One region of the Desulfitobacterium chlororespirans DSM 11544 genome, then DNA from elsewhere that is predicted to be linked to it. Evidence: riboswitches for the same ligand, from Rfam matches in the RefSeq annotation. Region 1 holds a riboswitch; each other region holds the start of a gene.

Region 1 (4,213 bases):
GCGGCGGCCTGGAAGGAAGAGGAGCAATGGCATTGGGGAAGGTTTGCTGTCGATAAGAGATTACGGGGGATAGGCCTTGGTCAAAAAATAGCGGTCTATTCGTTAAAAGAGATGTTTAGCCTCTATACGGAGGAGTTATATGTTGAAGCAAGGGAAGTAACATTAAAGATGTTATTAAAATTCGGATGTAAAGTGCTTGGCGAAGCGGAAGATTTTTATGGTGAAACGATAACGCCAATCGTATTGAACAAAGAATCGTTTGAGGGTATGAATTTTTCAATATAATCAAAAGATGCCATGAGGTCCAAGCCCCATGGCATCTTCGTTAATGAGCGACTAAGCGTTTATTTAATTCTTCGGCTATTTCAAATTCGACTAAATCCATATTTGTTTTGCCGATATAACCGGCCGGAATATCATTGGCTCTTACGAAATCCACAGTTTTATAATAGGTTTTGTGGCTCATATATTTTGAATAGAAGAGAACAAAATCCACCTCGCCGTAATTTCTAAGTTCAATCTTGTCATTAAAGCCATCGACCGTAAGAATGGTGGGGAACTTAGCCTTTAACCGTTTCTGCCAACTGGGGGCTCCGCCGATGATTAAGAGCTTCTTATTGGCGATAAATCTCGATAGATCCACGGAAGTCTCTGTGGGTAAATCATCGTTGGATAAATCATCGTTTTTAAGATCAATGAAAAACTCACGAAGCTGAAAAAGTTCCTCTCTGTTTTTCATTTCCGCATCCAGGTTTGTTTTAAGGCTATCGATCTCCTTATTCAGCTCATTGATTTGTGCTTCATAAAATCTGCTTTGCTCCGACAAGGCCTTCTTCAGTTTAAGCTCATAATTTTCAAACTCATCTTTGAGTTTTTGGGTCTGGATTTCAGCAGTATCCTTTTCGGATAAGGCATTATCCAATTGCTCCTTCAGAACTTTCAATTCAGAATATCGGGCATCTTCATCATTGGAAGAAAGATAAAGTTCCCTCGTTTTTAAATATTCATTAAGAAGCATTTTTACAATATAACCGGCACCGAAGGACTGTATAACCTGAGTTTTATCAAAATCCGATTTTCCCGTGGTTTTGATAAAGGCCAGCATGACTTTATCCAAATCATCCTGGTTAACCTTAGAGGCAATGAAATCAACATCTAATTTATCGATGAGCAGGAGGTTGCGCAAACAGCTGACAACAGTTTTTAAGTCTTTATTTTTACTGTAGAGAATATCTGAGGGTTTTTTTATTACCCCAAGCTCATCCTTGACGATCTGCCTTACTTGGGCTAAGCGGTTCTCTCTTTTTAATTCACTTTGGATGTCTGTATTGATGGGGTTAATGTTAATAAACAGGCTTGCCGTATTAAAAGCATTTTCGACGACTTGCAGGTTGATTAAATTTTCATTGAGTTGTTTCATAGTGTAAAAATATAAAACAATCAGCGTTTCCGTCAGCTTGAGGTTTTTGCTGGTATCTTCGATGGCTGATAATTTTTTCCTGAAGCCATCGTAGTTATTATTTTGGGCATAAATATAGACATCTTTGTAATATTTCTTGATGAGCCGCAAGACTTTCACTTTGATGAGCTCGGATTGTTCAGCACTTAGTAAAATGCCTAACGTTTTTTTAGCATAAACTTCTTGTTCCAGGTCGCCGCTGCTCAGTAAGATATGATCGTACCCTGAAAAATTTTTCGCGTTTTCAAAAAACATGTCTTTATTCTGATTATAGATCGAAGTTATATCTCTTCTCATTTCTTTAGTTAAAGATAATCCAACAGCGACAATTGCCATAAAATATTCTTCAGCCTCATGAAGTTGGATATTATAATTCTCTGAAAAAAGTTCCATGACCTGGTTTAATTTTATATTCAGCAATGAAATTCACCACCTAATAAATTTAAAATTCTTTTAACGAAAAAAAATAATGGCTCCGCCAATAGAAAGCGGAGCCATTACTGATTTTAATACAGTTGGCTTTAATCCACCTCCTTTTCAAGCGTGAAGGCATACCCGTTTCCAAGTATACCCCGAGGGCCTGGGCCCTGTCCGGTGTCCATAGATTGCTCTTTAGGATCATCCCGGCTCGGAGATTCGTTTTTCAGTTTTTAATCTAAATTCACCGTCAAAACCAGCACGATGACTGGTATCCGATAGCTTGGAAATGTTCAACTCAATGGTGATGTTTATCTTGTTTGTATTGGTGTTGGTGAGAAGGTGAGGCTTATGAATGTCGTTGTCAAACCGATATAAACATAACATACACTCCTTCAATGATATTATACTGCATAATGTTTATATTTATCAATGGTTTTGTTTGGTTTTGGGAGCAAGTGGTTTAATTTTCCTGATAACACCATGTGTCGATGCAGGTTAACGAAGCAACATTACTTGTTATTTTAGATTGAAAATATATCAATCATCGGTATAAGGCAGATAGAAAGCGTATACCTGTTTAAGAGTGGCAAAAGTGCAGGAAAGGCAATCGGTATGAGTAATGAGTAATGGGGGCAGGAAATATATCGCAAATTGTGGGCAATATAACCAATAAGCGATAGCGAAATACTTAGTCTAATAATCCCAGCAGGGTTAGGAGAGTTAATATGGATTCGTGCTTTGAGCCGGCAATTTGGCCGGAAGATAAATTGCCCAAAGAAGCCGCCGCTTATAAAGAATGCGAAGTCTGCACGGAAAAATCGCGGATCATTTGGGGAGAGGGTAATCCCCAGGCGCCTGTTGTTATAATTTTAGATAATCCAGGCGCCCGCGAAGATAAAGAGGGCCATGAATATGTCTGCGGCACAAGGCAAACGCTGCAGACGGCTTTGCATCGAGCTAATTTGGCGCCGGATGACATTTATATAACGTATCTTTTAAAATGCAGGCCCCTTCGCCGATATAATAAAGGAGAAGCCAGGGCTTTCAGTAAACCATTTCTGATTCAACAAATAGAAACGATACAGCCGAAATTGCTCGTTTGTCTGGGGGATACCGTTGTTCAGGCGATGTTTGATGATAAAGAGGCCCATGTGAAGAATCTGAGGGGGGGATGGCATGTTATACTGGGATATCCCTGCATCGTCTCCTACCATCCGTTGGCGGTAAGGAGACGGCCCAATCTGACACGTCAGTTTATGGCAGATTGGGATATGCTGAGGCAGCGCTTATCAGGTTGTTGATGATGCGAGATTAATCATACCTTGCCTATCCACTCTGCGATATCCGCCAAAACCTCTGCAGACACTTTTTGCGGGATTTTGTACTCTTTTTTAAAATCCTTGACCCTGCCGTAAACCGACTTCATAAACAGGTGGTTCAGTCCGGGGTAGAGCTTGAAAGAGACATTGGGTTTACCGATGCAGATTTGCTGATAGAGGGCGAAATCCTTTTCTGCGGTGACTTGAAAATCCTTGTCGCCCTGCAAAATCAGCACGGGCTTTTCCGTCCTGGCAAGGTAATCGGCAGCAGGATGGGAGTCCATCTCCTTGAAATACCATGCGTAGGTTCTGCCAAAAACCTTCATCTGCTTGGCTTCTTCTTCGCTCATGCCGGCGATAGCGGTGAATTTGGCTTTGAGTCCTGCAATTTGTTTATTCGCGATCCATTGCAGCAATTTTGGCAGTTGGCCCAGCATATCCTCGTTTTGACTCAATAAAATATCGCTAAAAAGGCGGGGCGAGCCTGCGCAGATGATGATACCCGCGAAATCACCGCCCTCCGCGTCAATACGCGGTGCGAGCATACCGCCGAGGCTGTGACCCAAAATATACACCTGGCCGGGGTCAATTCTGGCGTCATTTTTAAGCAGGTTGGCGGCGAGGATGGCATCCTCTATGGTTTCGCTTTCCACAGTCACAGCGCCGGGACCTGCTTTCAGCATCTGTTTTCCGTAAACCTTTGTGCGCTTGTCATAGCGGAGTACGGCGATTCCTTTGCTGGACAGTCCTTCGGCAATATCGCGGAACGGCTTATTCGCGCCGATGCGTTCATCCATATCCGCGGGGCCGGAGCCATGTACCAGGACCACAGCCGGAACCCTTGCCGAACAATGATCCGGCAAGGACAAAATTCCCTGCAAAGGGTATTGTGTTTCCCTGCCAATGATTATTTTTTCATCCATGTCCATAACCTCCATGTCACCTTCCTATAAATCTCTCCATTTTCTGGACGAGTCGCTGGTAGCCAGGGTCATCCCGCAGTGAAGCGAAGGCT
Region 2 (4,213 bases), on a different contig from region 1:
TGGAGCATTGTCGGAAAAATTGCGGTAAATCTGCTCAGGACTGGTCTTTATTACACCAGCAGTTAGAGCAGATGTTCAAAGATCTGGATTTATTATCCCATTTGCAGCAGAAGTTTCCGGTGATTCATTATCATCATTTACCGAAGATAAGCATAGCCGGTTGTCCTAACGCTTGTTCCCAGCCTCAAATCAAAGATATCGGTCTGACCGGTTTTCTTATGCCTAAGCTTACAGAGGCAAGGTGTACGGGCTGCCAGGCCTGCTGCCGTTCTTGTCAGGAAGGTGCCTTATCCTGGCAGGGAGAGCTGGAATTTGAACCGACGAAGTGCATTGGCTGCGGGGATTGTGTGCGTTCCTGCCCCACAGGCAAAATCCTTCCCGGGGAATCGGGATGGACTCTTCATCTCGGTGGACGCCTGGGAAGGCATCCCCAATTGGCGCGATTGTCCAGGGAAAAGCTTCAGACTTCTGAACTTCCCCGGATCATTGGCCGCATCCTTGAAGACTATATAGACAATGGCCTGCCTCAGGAAAGGCTTACTCATTTTCTGGACCGTCGACCACATCTGTAAGGTTTTATAAAGAGTTTTGGCGTTCGTGAATCCAGCCCCTCAGCTGGTCTAAATCGCTGATGGTGATTTGTTTTTTCTCCATTTTAAGTATTCCTAAATCCCGCAATTGGCTTAAGATGCGGCTCACGGATTCCCGCGCTAAGCTGCACATTCCCGCCAGCTCGGTAGCGGTAAGAGGAACAGTGATCAGAATTCCCTCAGGGGTCTCCTGGCCGTGGACATGAGCCAGAGCAAAGAGTTTGGCCCCCAGCCGGGAACGAGCATCCCCCAGGGCGATGTTTTTAATTTGCCGGTAGGCTCTGCGGAGATCCAAAGCCATGTTTTGATAAAAAGGCAGGAGGGTGGAAGGATTCTCCTTAAAATACTGGACCAGTGCCTTGCGATCCAAAACGAAAACATCGGAGGCTTCAGCAGTGAGGGCTGCATAAGGATAAGCTTTATTATCTAAAACAACTTCCGGAAAAAACGCGGGCGGCTGCAGAATCCGGAAAATTTTTTCGGTAAATTCACTCATAAGCAGGATTTGAATGCGGCCTTTGAGTAAAAAATAAACTGAATTGCTTTCTTCACCGAAAAAGAAAAGGAATTGCTTTGCCGCATAATGGCGCACCCGCCCGTGAGCAGAACAAAACTCCCAAAATGAATCGGGCAGTTCCTGCCAGTTAGGATTGCTTTTAAATATTTCAAACCCGGTGATATTACTAGCCATACTTCTCTTCCTCTCATAAACTATTGAAGTATATTATGAAGAAAATTCTCTATCCCTTGGCAGAAACCCTTTAAAATTCGAAAAAACCATTTTCTTGAGCAGTGAGACATTCCCTGATCGCTGCTTATGGTTTATAATAGGGAATGGCCGAGCCATATTTCCTACTGACTGAAGCAAGTCTCACGCTATCTACGGAATTTTGGCCGTTTCAGAAATGTCTGAAACCAGGGTGTGCTTAGAAATGAACATGCCTTCCGTAAAGAAAAGGAGGAACCCCTATGCAGAAGATTAAAGTACAGGATGCGATCGGATCGGTGCTTATGCACGATCTGACACAAATTATCCCAGGAAAAACAAAAGACGCCCGCTTTAGAAAGGGGCATGTGATCAAAGAGGAGGATATCCCAACCCTGCTTAGTATGGGAAAAGAGCATATTTTTGTGTGGGATCAGACTCCGGGTCTTATTCACGAAGATGAAGCAGCGGAGCGTCTGGCCAAAGCTGTGGCCGGTCCGGGGCTTTCCTTCAGTGAAACGAAAGAGGGAAAGGTCAATTTGATTGCTGAAGAGGATGGCTTAATCTATGCTTCGGAAGAAGGGATCTATGCCCTGAATTCGTTAGAATATATTATCCTCGCTACTCTTCATAATCATCGCCCGGTGAAGAAAGGGCAGAAGATAGCCGGGACCAGAGTGGTTCCTTTGATGATCGATGAAAATGTCGTGATCGAAGCGGAAGGAATCGCCCGCCGCTTTGGGGAACCCATTCTGCAAATCCGCCCCCTGCAATCCAAAAAGGTTGGGGTGGTGACCACGGGAAGTGAAGTATACCATGGCCGGATCCAGGATAAATTCGGACCGGTTCTTCAGGGAAAAGTGGCCGAATGGGGTTCTGTCCTGCTGGGGCAAACCTTCGCCGACGATGATGTGGAGATGATTCAGGAACGCATCCGCGAGCATATCGAACAAGGCGCGGAAATGGTTCTGGTCACCGGCGGCATGTCCGTGGATCCCGATGATTTAACCCCTACAGCTATCAAAGGTCTGGGTGGAGAGTTGATCACTTATGGTACTCCTGTTCTTCCCGGAGCCATGCTGTTGCTGGCTTACCTGGATGATATCCCGATTCTGGGCTTGCCCGGATGTGTCATGTATTCAAGAAAAACGGTCTTTGATCTGGTGGCCACCCGCATCCTGGCCGGTGAGCGGCTTACCCGCCTGGAAATTGCCAAATACGGTCATGGCGGCTTGTGCCTGGAGTGTCCGGAATGTACCTATCCCCACTGTTCCTTCGGCAAATAAGTGTTAAAGAAAACCCGGCTTCGCCGTGCCTTAAACGCATACTTACGAAGGAGGCGAAGTCGCTGGTTGCCCTTATGCTTAGAAAGTATATAGCGCAAGCTTATACTTTCTGATAGTGCAAGGTAAGGGAGCCTCACCCAACGGCTTTAGGTAATTTAAAGCAGTCGGTGAGGCTCCCTTTTTTACAACCATTGCTCAGCCAAATTACCAACCGGTTGGTAATTTGGCTGAGCAATGGACTGTTGATAAAAGAGCTGGCGCTTCTTCAGGAGAAGACTTTTTTAGAGATTCGCCATAAATCGCTGAGGTTCCGGCAGGGAAAAACCCGGGTGCAATAGTTCCTGTACTCACCCATAAGATTGTCCGGCAAAGTCCAATCCTTTTCAGCCAAGGGGTTCAGCCAGAAGACATGCTTAACCTTCCCTTGGATCTCCTGCAGATAGTCCGCTTGGGCAGGGCGGAAATTGTTGCGGCCATCTCCCATAATCAAGATGGTCCCCCGAGTGGAAAGTGAGGGCAAAACATCCCGGGCAAAGTCTTTAAATACCTTGCCATAATCGGTAAAGCCGGAAGAATGCTTACGGCCCCAGGAACGGATCTCGGCCATGGAGTCACCGCTTGCCAGCCATTCTTCATGGGTGATATCCCAGAGTCCATCAATAAAAAGGTAAAGCCGCACTTTACGAAAGCGGGATTTCATGCGTTGGCATAAGTAGAGAAGGAATTGCGAGAAGGGAGCCACGGAATTGGATACATCGCATAAGACAATGAGCTCGGGATGCTTTAAGGCAGGGGTTTCATACTCGAAGCGAAAGACAGAGCCATTACCCCGCACCATTTCTTTGAGCAAAGAGGAGAGGCGTAGTCTGCCCCGGGGAGCCTTTTTTTTCCGCAAGCCCCGGTGAACGGCCAATTGGTTGCCCATCTGCCGGAGCGCTTGCTGGACCATCCCTTCTTCAGCGGCGGTAAATGAATTCAGGGGCTTAAAGCGCCAATTTATTTCACGGAAGCTGTCCCAGCGGTTTTGCTCGGATAAGCGTTCCTGCCAAAGGACCTGGTGAATCCGGCGCTGCCAGAAGTCCCGATAAGCTTCAAATTTGAGCCACTGATCTTCCGGGACTTCCCCCCGGCCTTTAGCCAGCTCCAAAGAATTGGACCAAGTCAAAAACCCTGACTGTCCCAGGATGAATCTGACCTGCTTTCCCAAATCGAGTTCCTGTGTTTCTTCTTCCTCGATGGTACTGGGGAACCCTTTAAGGCCCATCAAATAGTGGAGATCCGGCATTTGAAAGGAAATTGCCCGGGATGGAGAGGACTCTTCCGCTGATTTAAGGTGCAGGGTGATTCCTCCTTGCCCGGTACCGATGCCCTGATGGGAGCCATCCCCAGCCTCCTCTTGATCTGAGCCTGTACATTGCCCCGGGGCGGTAGGTTCTGAATCCGGAGAGGAGGATGGAGCTGAAGCCAAGAGTTCATAGATCATGTCGAAAAGCGGCTGATCTTCTTGGCGATGGATGAAGAGAGATTTAAGCACGAGCTTAGGTGCCAGGTCCGGGTACCGGGTTAAGGCCTTTAAAGCATCCTGAACCTCGTCCAGCGTGATATCGATGCCCACTGAGCGCAGTGCCGAG
Region 3 (4,213 bases), on a different contig from region 1:
TGATGGCCATCTTCATGGCTAACGCCGGTGGAGCCTGGGACAATGCCAAGAAGTATGTTGAAGCTGGAAATCTCGGCGGTAAAGGAACCCCCACCCATGCTGCAGCTGTCATCGGGGACACTGTAGGGGACCCCTTCAAGGATACGGCCGGTCCATCCTTAAACGCTTTGATTAAGGTTATGGGTACGATTTCTCTGATTATCGCTCCGTTCTTAATTTAAAACGACTTAGGCAGGGAAGCAGGGGAGTGAGTTCCTCTGCTTCTTTTTTGCATTGAGCCGGTATCGGGCTGGGCAGGAAGGCTGTGCGGGAAGGGAGACTGCGCCGGACGGCGGCCTCTGCTGGAAAAAGGCGAAAGTCTATGCTATACTGAAGATCTGAAAGTTTACACTGTACGTGATAACGCATAGAGAGGAGGAGCCTTGTGGCATCTGAAGGAATAAAAGTCATCTCTGACAATCGCAAAGCCTATCATGATTATTTTGTAGAAGAGAAGCTGGAAGCCGGAGTTATCCTTACCGGAACCGAGATCAAATCCATTCGCAACGGACGTGTCAACCTCAAAGACAGCTATGCCCGGATCGAAAACGGTGAAGTCTGGCTTTATCAGCTGCATATCAGCCCCTATGAGCAGGGGAACCGTTTTAATCATGATCCCCTGCGCAAGCGCAAACTCCTCCTCAATCGCTCCGAGATCATCAAGCTGATCGGGAAAGTGCAGCAACAGGGGCTGACCCTGGTTCCCACTAAGATTTACCTTAAACACGGCCTGGCGAAAATCGAACTCGGGGTTTGCCGGGGGAAAAAGAACTATGATAAACGCCAGGATATTGCCGAGCGGGATGCTAAACGTGAGATTGAACGGCACTTCCGGGATCAGGGCAAGGGATATTGAGCTGATAAAAAGACTTCTCAATGCGGCTTACAACGGCATAGGGGAGTCTTTTTGATGTCATCCCACATTTCCTCCCGAACTATGTCCGGTTTCTTCAGAAGATCATACATTCACACATCCCTGCTGGTGCCCACTTTCGTAATATCGGGAAAAAGGCAATTACTGAAAACCAATAAAGATTAACAAAAGCTAATAATAAATAACGAAGACGATAAAGATCAATGGAATAAAACCTAATGAAACCTAATGTAAAACTATATAAACTAATAAAAATTAATAAATGTTAATATTTTTTTAATAGAATTAGCTATTTATTAGTGATATAATGATGACCATAATTTTATATGAGTATCCGAGCCTGCCGACCTATCCCTTAGTTTACGGTTTTCAGGCCTGAACAGTATCGCTGCGCGCCTTGGCAGCGCGATACAGGTTCACGGGGTGGTATTGGAAACGATGCCGCCTTTCACGTTGAGAAGGAGAAAGACAAGACTTGTGCATCTATCATTACTGATAGGTGTTGTTTTGCGGCTGTATCTTTCGAGACGGGAGATACGGCCTTTTTATTTAGAAATTTTTGATTTGATTTTGGAGGAAAGTTTATGGTCAATTCAGAGCGGCAAAAAAAAATACGGGCGGCACATTTTAGACTGATGATTTTAGCTGCTATGCTGATTATCGTTTTCTTGGTCTCATTCAACATTGGGCGCTTCGAGGGCATTCCGTTCAAGGATACTGTTTTGATCATGCTCTCGGCGGTTTTTCCGATTGACGCAACCTGGCCCCAAAACCATGAAACGGTGGTTCTCTTTATCCGCTTCCCGCGCATTATGGCCGCGGTTCTGATCGGTGCAGCTTTGGCTCTGTCCGGCGCCTGCTATCAGACAGTGTTCAAAAACCCGCTGGTTGCGCCGGATATTCTCGGTGCTTCCGCCGGAGCGTCCTTGGGAGCGGCCATCGCTATCTTCAGCGGTCTTGGCTATTTTTATATTCAGCTGTTTGCTTTTGTTTTCGCTTTGGGGGCGGTGGCCTTAGCCTGCCTGGTCGGCACACGGATCAAGCGCGATCCTTCCCTGTCCCTTGTCCTTTCAGGCATATTTATCTCCTCCCTGGCCAGCGCCATTGTCTCTTTGATCAAGTTTCTCGCCGATCCGAGGGACAAGCTGCCCGCCATTACCTATTGGCTGATGGGGAGCCTTTCCAATATCACCCTTACTAATATCAAGTGGGCCATCATCCTCATGCTGATTGGCGCCGTACCGCTCTTTTTGGTACGGTGGCGGCTCAATGTTTTATCCATGGGCGATGATGAAGCCAAGACTCTCGGCATCGAGACAAAGCAGCTGCGCCGTCTCGTGATCGTCTGCTCGACATTATTAACAGCGGCTTCGATTTCCATCGGCGGCTTGATCGGCTGGGTGGGCCTCGTCATTCCCCATTTGATGAGAAGGTTGGTGGGACCGGATAACAAGGTGCTCATTCCGGCAACGGTCATGGGTGGCGGTGTCTTTCTTCTCCTGGTGGATAATGTGGCAAGATCCCTCACTGCCGTGGAGATCCCCCTGGGTGTGCTCACCGCGATCATCGGCGCTCCGTTTTTTATCGGTCTTATGATGTACGGAAGGGAGGGCTAGACATGCTCTTTGAATTAAAGGACGGTGTTTGCGGTTATTCTGCGCACAAACCGGTTCTCAGGGATATTAACTTCACCCTGACAGACGGAGAAGTTCTTTGCCTGCTGGGCGCAAACGGTGTCGGAAAATCGACGCTGTTTAAGTCCATGCTGGCTCTGATCCCAATCCTTGGCGGTACCCTCAGTATCGACGGTGAAAACATCCTGCGCTGGTCCCGGGCCAAAATCGCGCAAAAGATCGGCTATGTCCCTCAATCCACGAACCCGCCCTTTTCCTATTCGGTCATGGATGTCATCCTGATGGGACGCGCTGCCCATCTCGGCATGATGTCTTCCCCCAAGAAGGAAGATGAAGAGATTGCCGAATCCGTTGTGGAACGTCTCGGCATTCAGTATCTGGTCAACAAGCGGTACCTGGAACTGTCCGGGGGCGAAAAGCAACTCGTATTGATCGCCCGGGCTCTTACTCAGCAGCCCCAGCTGCTGATCATGGATGAGCCAACCACCGCTTTGGACTTTGGCAATCAGCAGCTGGTTCTAAATCAGGTCCATCAGCTCTCCCAACAAGGTCTGGGCATCATTATGTCTTCTCATTTTCCGGATCATGCTTTCCTTTACTCACACAAGGTCCTGATGCTCAAAAATGGCGGGATCTATGCTATGGGTGCTCCTGCTGAAGTTATTTCCGAGCAGACTTTACGCGATCTGTACCGGGTGGAAACCAAAATCATTGCCACCGGAATTATCTCCAATACCACAGGGTCTGAAATCAAGGCCTGCATTTCGATCACCTAAAGGAGGAACGATTGCTTTGCAAACATGCGATCATCCCTGCAGCGCTTGTCAAAGCCGCTGCCACCGGCAGAACACTTCGGCAGCGACCAAAAAAGACGCTTTAGCCAAGCTCGCTTTGGCGGCTGATTTTTCCCTCGGCGTGGAACAGGTTCCTCTAGCCGAGGCCCTTCACCGGGTTATAGGCCAGGATGTTCTGGCGGCCTGGGACTCTCCCGTTGCAGATTATGCAACCCATGATGGGATTGCCATAGTTCGTGAAGAGGCGGGTGCTTCAGTCTCCGCCCTTCTTGCGCCTGACCGCTTTCAGATCGTAGGGATGGGCAATGTTATCCCTGAGCCTTTTGATACGGTGCTGGCCTACGAACTCTGTTCCTTTCAAAGTGATGGCAGTGTCCGGCTGCTGGGCCTATCCGAAAAAGGGGAAGGCATCATCCGCCGCGCTTCCAGCATTCGCAAGGGCGAGTTGGTTTTGGGAAAAGGCTTTCTTCTTGAGCCGCGCCATCTGGCGATTCTCCGCTACAGCGGGATAGAACAGGTTTCTGTATATTGCAAGCCGACCGCAGCCATCATTCCGGTGGGAAGCGACCTTACCCTTCCGGGAATAACGCCTGCCCCGGGGCAGTACCCGGAAGCAGACGGCATACTGGTGGAGTCTGTGATCCGTTTATGCGGCGGTACAGCCAGGCTGAGGCCCCCTGTCCAAGACGATATCGCGGCATTGAAAGGTGCTATCCAATCCGAACTAACCGCCTGTGATATGGTGGTGCTGATCGGCGGCGTTGGCCTGGGAGGAGAAGGTTACCGCGATTTTTCCCGGGCTGCTGTCGAGGATTTGGGCTCGGTTCTTGTTCATGGCCTATCCTTCGGCCCGGGTGGCAAAGCAGCTCTCC
Region 4 (4,213 bases), on a different contig from region 1:
AGGTAAGGGAGAGTTTAAGCAATGGAGTATGGGAAGAAAAGGTTAACCAGATTCGCATCTATTCCGGGAAAAAATTCGAGGCAGTCAATGAAGTGGAAGCAGGTTCGGTCTGTGCGGTAACAGGGCTTACCCTAACCAAACCGGGAGAAGGCTTAGGCACGGAGGCCGCCGCCCATGCCCCTCTCTTGGAACCCGTATTGGCTTATCAAATGATCCTTCCGGAAGGCTGTGATCCCCAGGTGATGATGCCTAAGCTGCGTCAGCTGGAGGAAGAAGACCCAGGCTTGCAGGTGGTCTGGGATGAGGAACTCAGGGAGATCCAGGTGCAGATGATGGGCGAGGTCCAGCTGGAAATCCTGCAAAGCCTGATCCGGAGCCGGTTTGGCCTGGAGGTGTCCTTCGGATCAGGGAGGATTGTTTATAAAGAAACCATTGGTAATGCCGTGGAAGGAGTAGGGCATTTTGAACCCTTGCGGCATTATGCGGAGGTCCACCTATTAATGGAGCCGGGGGAGCGGGGAAGCGGCCTTCAGTTCGGGTCGGAATGCAGCGAGGATAGCTTAAGCAAAAGCTGGCAAAGACTCGTTTTATCTCATCTGGAAGAAAAAGTTCATAAGGGAGTTCTCACAGGGTCACCGATTACCGATCTAAAAATCACCTTAGTGTCAGGCCGGGCCCATACCAAGCATACCGAGGGCGGTGACTTCAGAGAGGCCACCTATCGCGCGGTGCGTCAGGGTTTAATGGAAGCGGAGTCCATGCTCCTGGAGCCTTATTATGCTTTCCAGCTGGAATTGCCGGAAAAAATGGTGGGGCGGGCCATGAACGATGTGGAAAAAATGCATGGAACTTGCCAGCTTGCCCAGATCGAAGGGGAGCGGGCAACCCTTACTGGAAGTGCTCCCGTGGCAACGATGAGAAACTATCAGCAGGAGGTCATGGCTTACAGCAAAGGTCTGGGCAGGCTTTTTTGCAGTCTGAAGGGCTATGAACCCTGCCATAATCCCGATGAGGTCATAGCCATGGCTGGGTACGACCCGGAAAGGGATGTGGATAATCCTGCCGATTCCGTATTTTGTGCCCAGGGTTCCGGCTTTTTGGTCCCCTGGTATCAAGTCAAGGAACATATGCATGTGGAGAGCTGTTTCGCCAAAGAGAGTGAATTCATAGAAGCAGAATCTCATCTTCAGATACCCTATGCCGAGGAAAGGTGGATCGACCCCGAGGAGATCGACAGGATCCTCAACCAGACCTATTATGCCAACCAAGGCAAAAAATCCCTTTGGCAGAAACGGAAAAAAGCTGCGGAAAGCTATTATAGACCACCTGCTGATTTAAACAAACCTAAAGAAAGCCAAGCAGAATATCTGCTCGTGGACGGCTATAATATTATCTTTGACTGGCCGGAACTGAAAGAGCTTGCTCAGGATAATATGGATGGAGCCAGGATAAGGCTTCTTGATATCCTCAGCAATTATCAGGGGATTCGCAAGTGCCGGATTATCGTCGTCTTCGATGCTTATCGTGTTCAGGGGCATCCTGAGGAAGCCATCGATTATCATAATATCCTGATGGTCTATACCAAAGAAGCGCAAACCGCGGATCAATATATTGAAAGATTTGCTTATGATCATCAGAAAAAGTATAAGATCACCGTGGCTACCTCCGATGGCCTGCAGCAGATCATTATCAGAGGGGCAGGATGTGCCTTATTATCCGCCCGAGACTTGAAGGAAGAAGTCATAATGGCCAATAAACAGGTCATCGAGGCTTATCAGGCACAACAAACGCCAACCCGGCATTATCTGAAGGATGCCTTATCTGCCGAAAGCGAACAGCAGATGAAAGAGTTCCTTAAAAGAGAGAAGGATTAGCTCTCAATACCCCTTCATCTTTAAATATATTCAGCAATATATTTAGCGATGAAGGGGTATTTGCTATAAGTCTGTTGGAAATGCAACCGACATGGACAGGGAGTTGTGTTATACTTGCTTATATCAGAGAAAATTGTGTTGAGTTTGTTAGCTTTATAATCATTCCTGTTGTAATTATTTATGTTATGAGTGGTTGTGTCATAATCCATTGCATAGAAACCCAACAGAATAGTGGAATCTTTCGAATCGTTTCCCGCTAAAGCCATGCTATGCTGGGGCGATCTGAGCAAAGGCTCACAGGGTCGGCATAGAAATGTACCGGCCTCCCGTAAATGCGGCATCCTGTTCAGGATACGGCAGGAAAGAAAGGTGCAAAGACCCAGAATGATGGGATTTTAGGCGCATTTTCGATTGTGAGCGAAAGTGCGCTTTTGCTGTTGTTTTTGCTTTTGCTGGCCAAGGGTTCCGTAGAGGCCTTAGACGAGAGAAGGGGGAAAAAGGATGGCAGACTGTCTTTCCGCAATGCGTTCGGTGGAATTTCTGAGTCACTTTTCCGATGATGAGCTCCAGGAGATTGGCAAATGCCTGCTGACCAGGGTCCAGAGGTACAAAAAGGGTGAAAAGGTTTTTGAGGCGGGTCAGCCCGCTGTTTCCATGGGTGTTATTCTGCAGGGAAGGGTGTATATCGAGGATGATGATGCCTTCGGGAACAGGAGCATTCTGGCGGAACTGCACCGGGGGGATACCATGGCCGGCAGCTGTGTCTGTGCCCAAAGGCCCAGCTATCTCACCTCCTTTGTCGCGGCGGAACCGTCGGAGATTCTATTGCTGAATTGCGGAACCATCTATACCAACTGCAATAAAAGCTGCAGTATTCGCGGCAAGATGCTGGAAAATCTCCTGAAAATTATTGCGGCGGAGGCAGTCACTCAGAGCCGCAAACTCAAATGTTTATCACAACGGAGTATCAGGGGAAAATTGCTGGCTTTTTTCTCTTACTGTGTTCAGGAAAAGGGAGAAAACAGCTTCACTATCCGTTTTTCCAGACAGGAATTGGCGGATTTTCTTTGTTTAAACCGCAGTGCCATGTCCAAAGAGCTGGGCAAGATGCGGGATGATGGTCTGCTGCGCTTTGACCGGAACTATTTTGAGATGTTGTCTTGTGAAGTTAAAAGGGAATCACCGGAACAGGATAAGACAAATACGTTTTTGAAAGCTATTTGATGTGGGGTGCTGATCATCGAATTAAAGCGAACCAATAATCAGCCCTGGCAGCTGGGTGCCATCCTGGGGACCGGTGTTTTGACCGTTGCCTTAAGCCTGACCGCTCTTTGCCTGGGCCGTTATGAATTGTCCATAATTGATGTGGTGAAAATACTGCTTTCCGCTTTTTGGGATTTGCAGCAGACCTGGACCGACGCCATGGCGGATGTGGTCTTTCAGGTGCGGTTGCCCCGGGTTTTCGCCGCTTTATTAGTGGGAGCCGGTCTTGCCATTTCCGGGACAACCTATCAGGGAATATTCAAAAATCCCCTGGTCTCCCCCGATCTTTTGGGGGTGTCTTCCGGCGCTTGTGTGGGAGCGGCCATGGCCATCTTAAACGGCCTGGATGCGGGGGGAATCCAGATCTGTGCCCTCCTGGGCGGGCTGCTGGCCGTAGCCATTACCACAACCATTCCCAAGTTGCTGAGAAACAGCTCCAACTTAATTCTGGTGCTGGCGGGAATTATTGTCGCCGGCTTTATGAGCTCCGCTCTGGGATTGCTGAAATATGTGGCAGACCCGGAAACCCAGCTGCCGGAGATCGTCTTCTGGCAAATGGGCAGCCTGGCCACCACCTCCATGAGTGACGTCATGATGATTGTGCCGGCGATGCTGATCAGCATGGCCTTATTGATAGCCGTACGGTGGCGCATCAATATTCTCTCTCTGGGAGATGAAGAGGCCGGTTCATTAGGGATTAATATCAGGGTGATCCGCGGCTTGGCCATTGTTTGTTCCACCGTCACTACGGCTTGTGCGGTATGCATCAGCGGTACTGTAGGCTGGATTGGCCTGGTTGTTCCCCATCTCTGCCGGATGCTGGTTGGGCCGGATAATACCCGGGTCATTCCCTTATCCATCTTCGTGGGAGCCTCATTTATGCTGGTGGTCGATACGGTTGCCCGCACTGTGACCAGCGGTGAAATTCCCCTGAGCATTCTCACCGGATTCATCGGTGCACCTCTTTACGGTTGGCTATTATTTAAGCAGAGGATGAAAATAAAATGAACAGCTTATTGGAAGTCAATCAGGCAGCCTTCGCTTACCCCAGCGGCAAGACTGTGTTGAAAGATGTT

What was found. Region 1 has a riboswitch for molybdenum cofactor ahead of BUA14_RS05725 (hypothetical protein). Riboswitches for the same ligand answer to the same signal wherever they lie in the genome.
Region 2: linked by a shared signal. The riboswitch ahead of BUA14_RS21000 (molybdopterin-binding protein) and the one ahead of BUA14_RS05725 (hypothetical protein) in region 1 are both predicted to bind molybdenum cofactor.
Region 3: linked by a shared signal. The riboswitch ahead of BUA14_RS08505 (FecCD family ABC transporter permease) and the one ahead of BUA14_RS05725 (hypothetical protein) in region 1 are both predicted to bind molybdenum cofactor.
Region 4: linked by a shared signal. The riboswitch ahead of BUA14_RS13230 (Crp/Fnr family transcriptional regulator) and the one ahead of BUA14_RS05725 (hypothetical protein) in region 1 are both predicted to bind molybdenum cofactor.

Annotation. Positions count from the first base shown of each region.
Region 1 covers NZ_FRDN01000004.1:623,317-627,529, reverse strand. The annotation lists gene BUA14_RS05730 (GNAT family N-acetyltransferase) at 1-285, shown strand, start outside; gene BUA14_RS05725 (hypothetical protein) at 326-1,879, opposite strand; molybdenum cofactor riboswitch at 1,974-2,105, opposite strand; gene BUA14_RS05720 (uracil-DNA glycosylase) at 2,605-3,180, shown strand; gene BUA14_RS05715 (alpha/beta hydrolase family protein) at 3,195-4,121, opposite strand; gene BUA14_RS05710 (helix-turn-helix domain-containing protein) at 4,138-4,213, opposite strand, start outside.
Region 2 covers NZ_FRDN01000014.1:123,206-127,418, reverse strand. The annotation lists gene BUA14_RS21010 (4Fe-4S dicluster domain-containing protein) at 1-572, shown strand, start outside; gene BUA14_RS21005 (Crp/Fnr family transcriptional regulator) at 577-1,281, opposite strand; molybdenum cofactor riboswitch at 1,415-1,567, shown strand; gene BUA14_RS21000 (molybdopterin-binding protein) at 1,560-2,582, shown strand; gene BUA14_RS20995 (VWA domain-containing protein) at 2,848-4,213, opposite strand, start outside.
Region 3 covers NZ_FRDN01000006.1:56,031-60,243, reverse strand. The annotation lists gene BUA14_RS08515 (sodium-translocating pyrophosphatase) at 1-221, shown strand, start outside; gene smpB (SsrA-binding protein SmpB) at 425-895, shown strand; molybdenum cofactor riboswitch at 1,234-1,393, shown strand; gene BUA14_RS08505 (FecCD family ABC transporter permease) at 1,498-2,529, shown strand; gene BUA14_RS08500 (ABC transporter ATP-binding protein) at 2,532-3,323, shown strand; gene BUA14_RS08495 (molybdopterin-binding protein) at 3,340-4,213, shown strand, end outside.
Region 4 covers NZ_FRDN01000008.1:120,520-124,732, forward strand. The annotation lists gene BUA14_RS13225 (translation factor GTPase family protein) at 1-1,874, shown strand, start outside; molybdenum cofactor riboswitch at 2,102-2,258, shown strand; gene BUA14_RS13230 (Crp/Fnr family transcriptional regulator) at 2,376-3,098, shown strand; gene BUA14_RS13235 (FecCD family ABC transporter permease) at 3,105-4,145, shown strand; gene BUA14_RS13240 (ABC transporter ATP-binding protein) at 4,142-4,213, shown strand, end outside.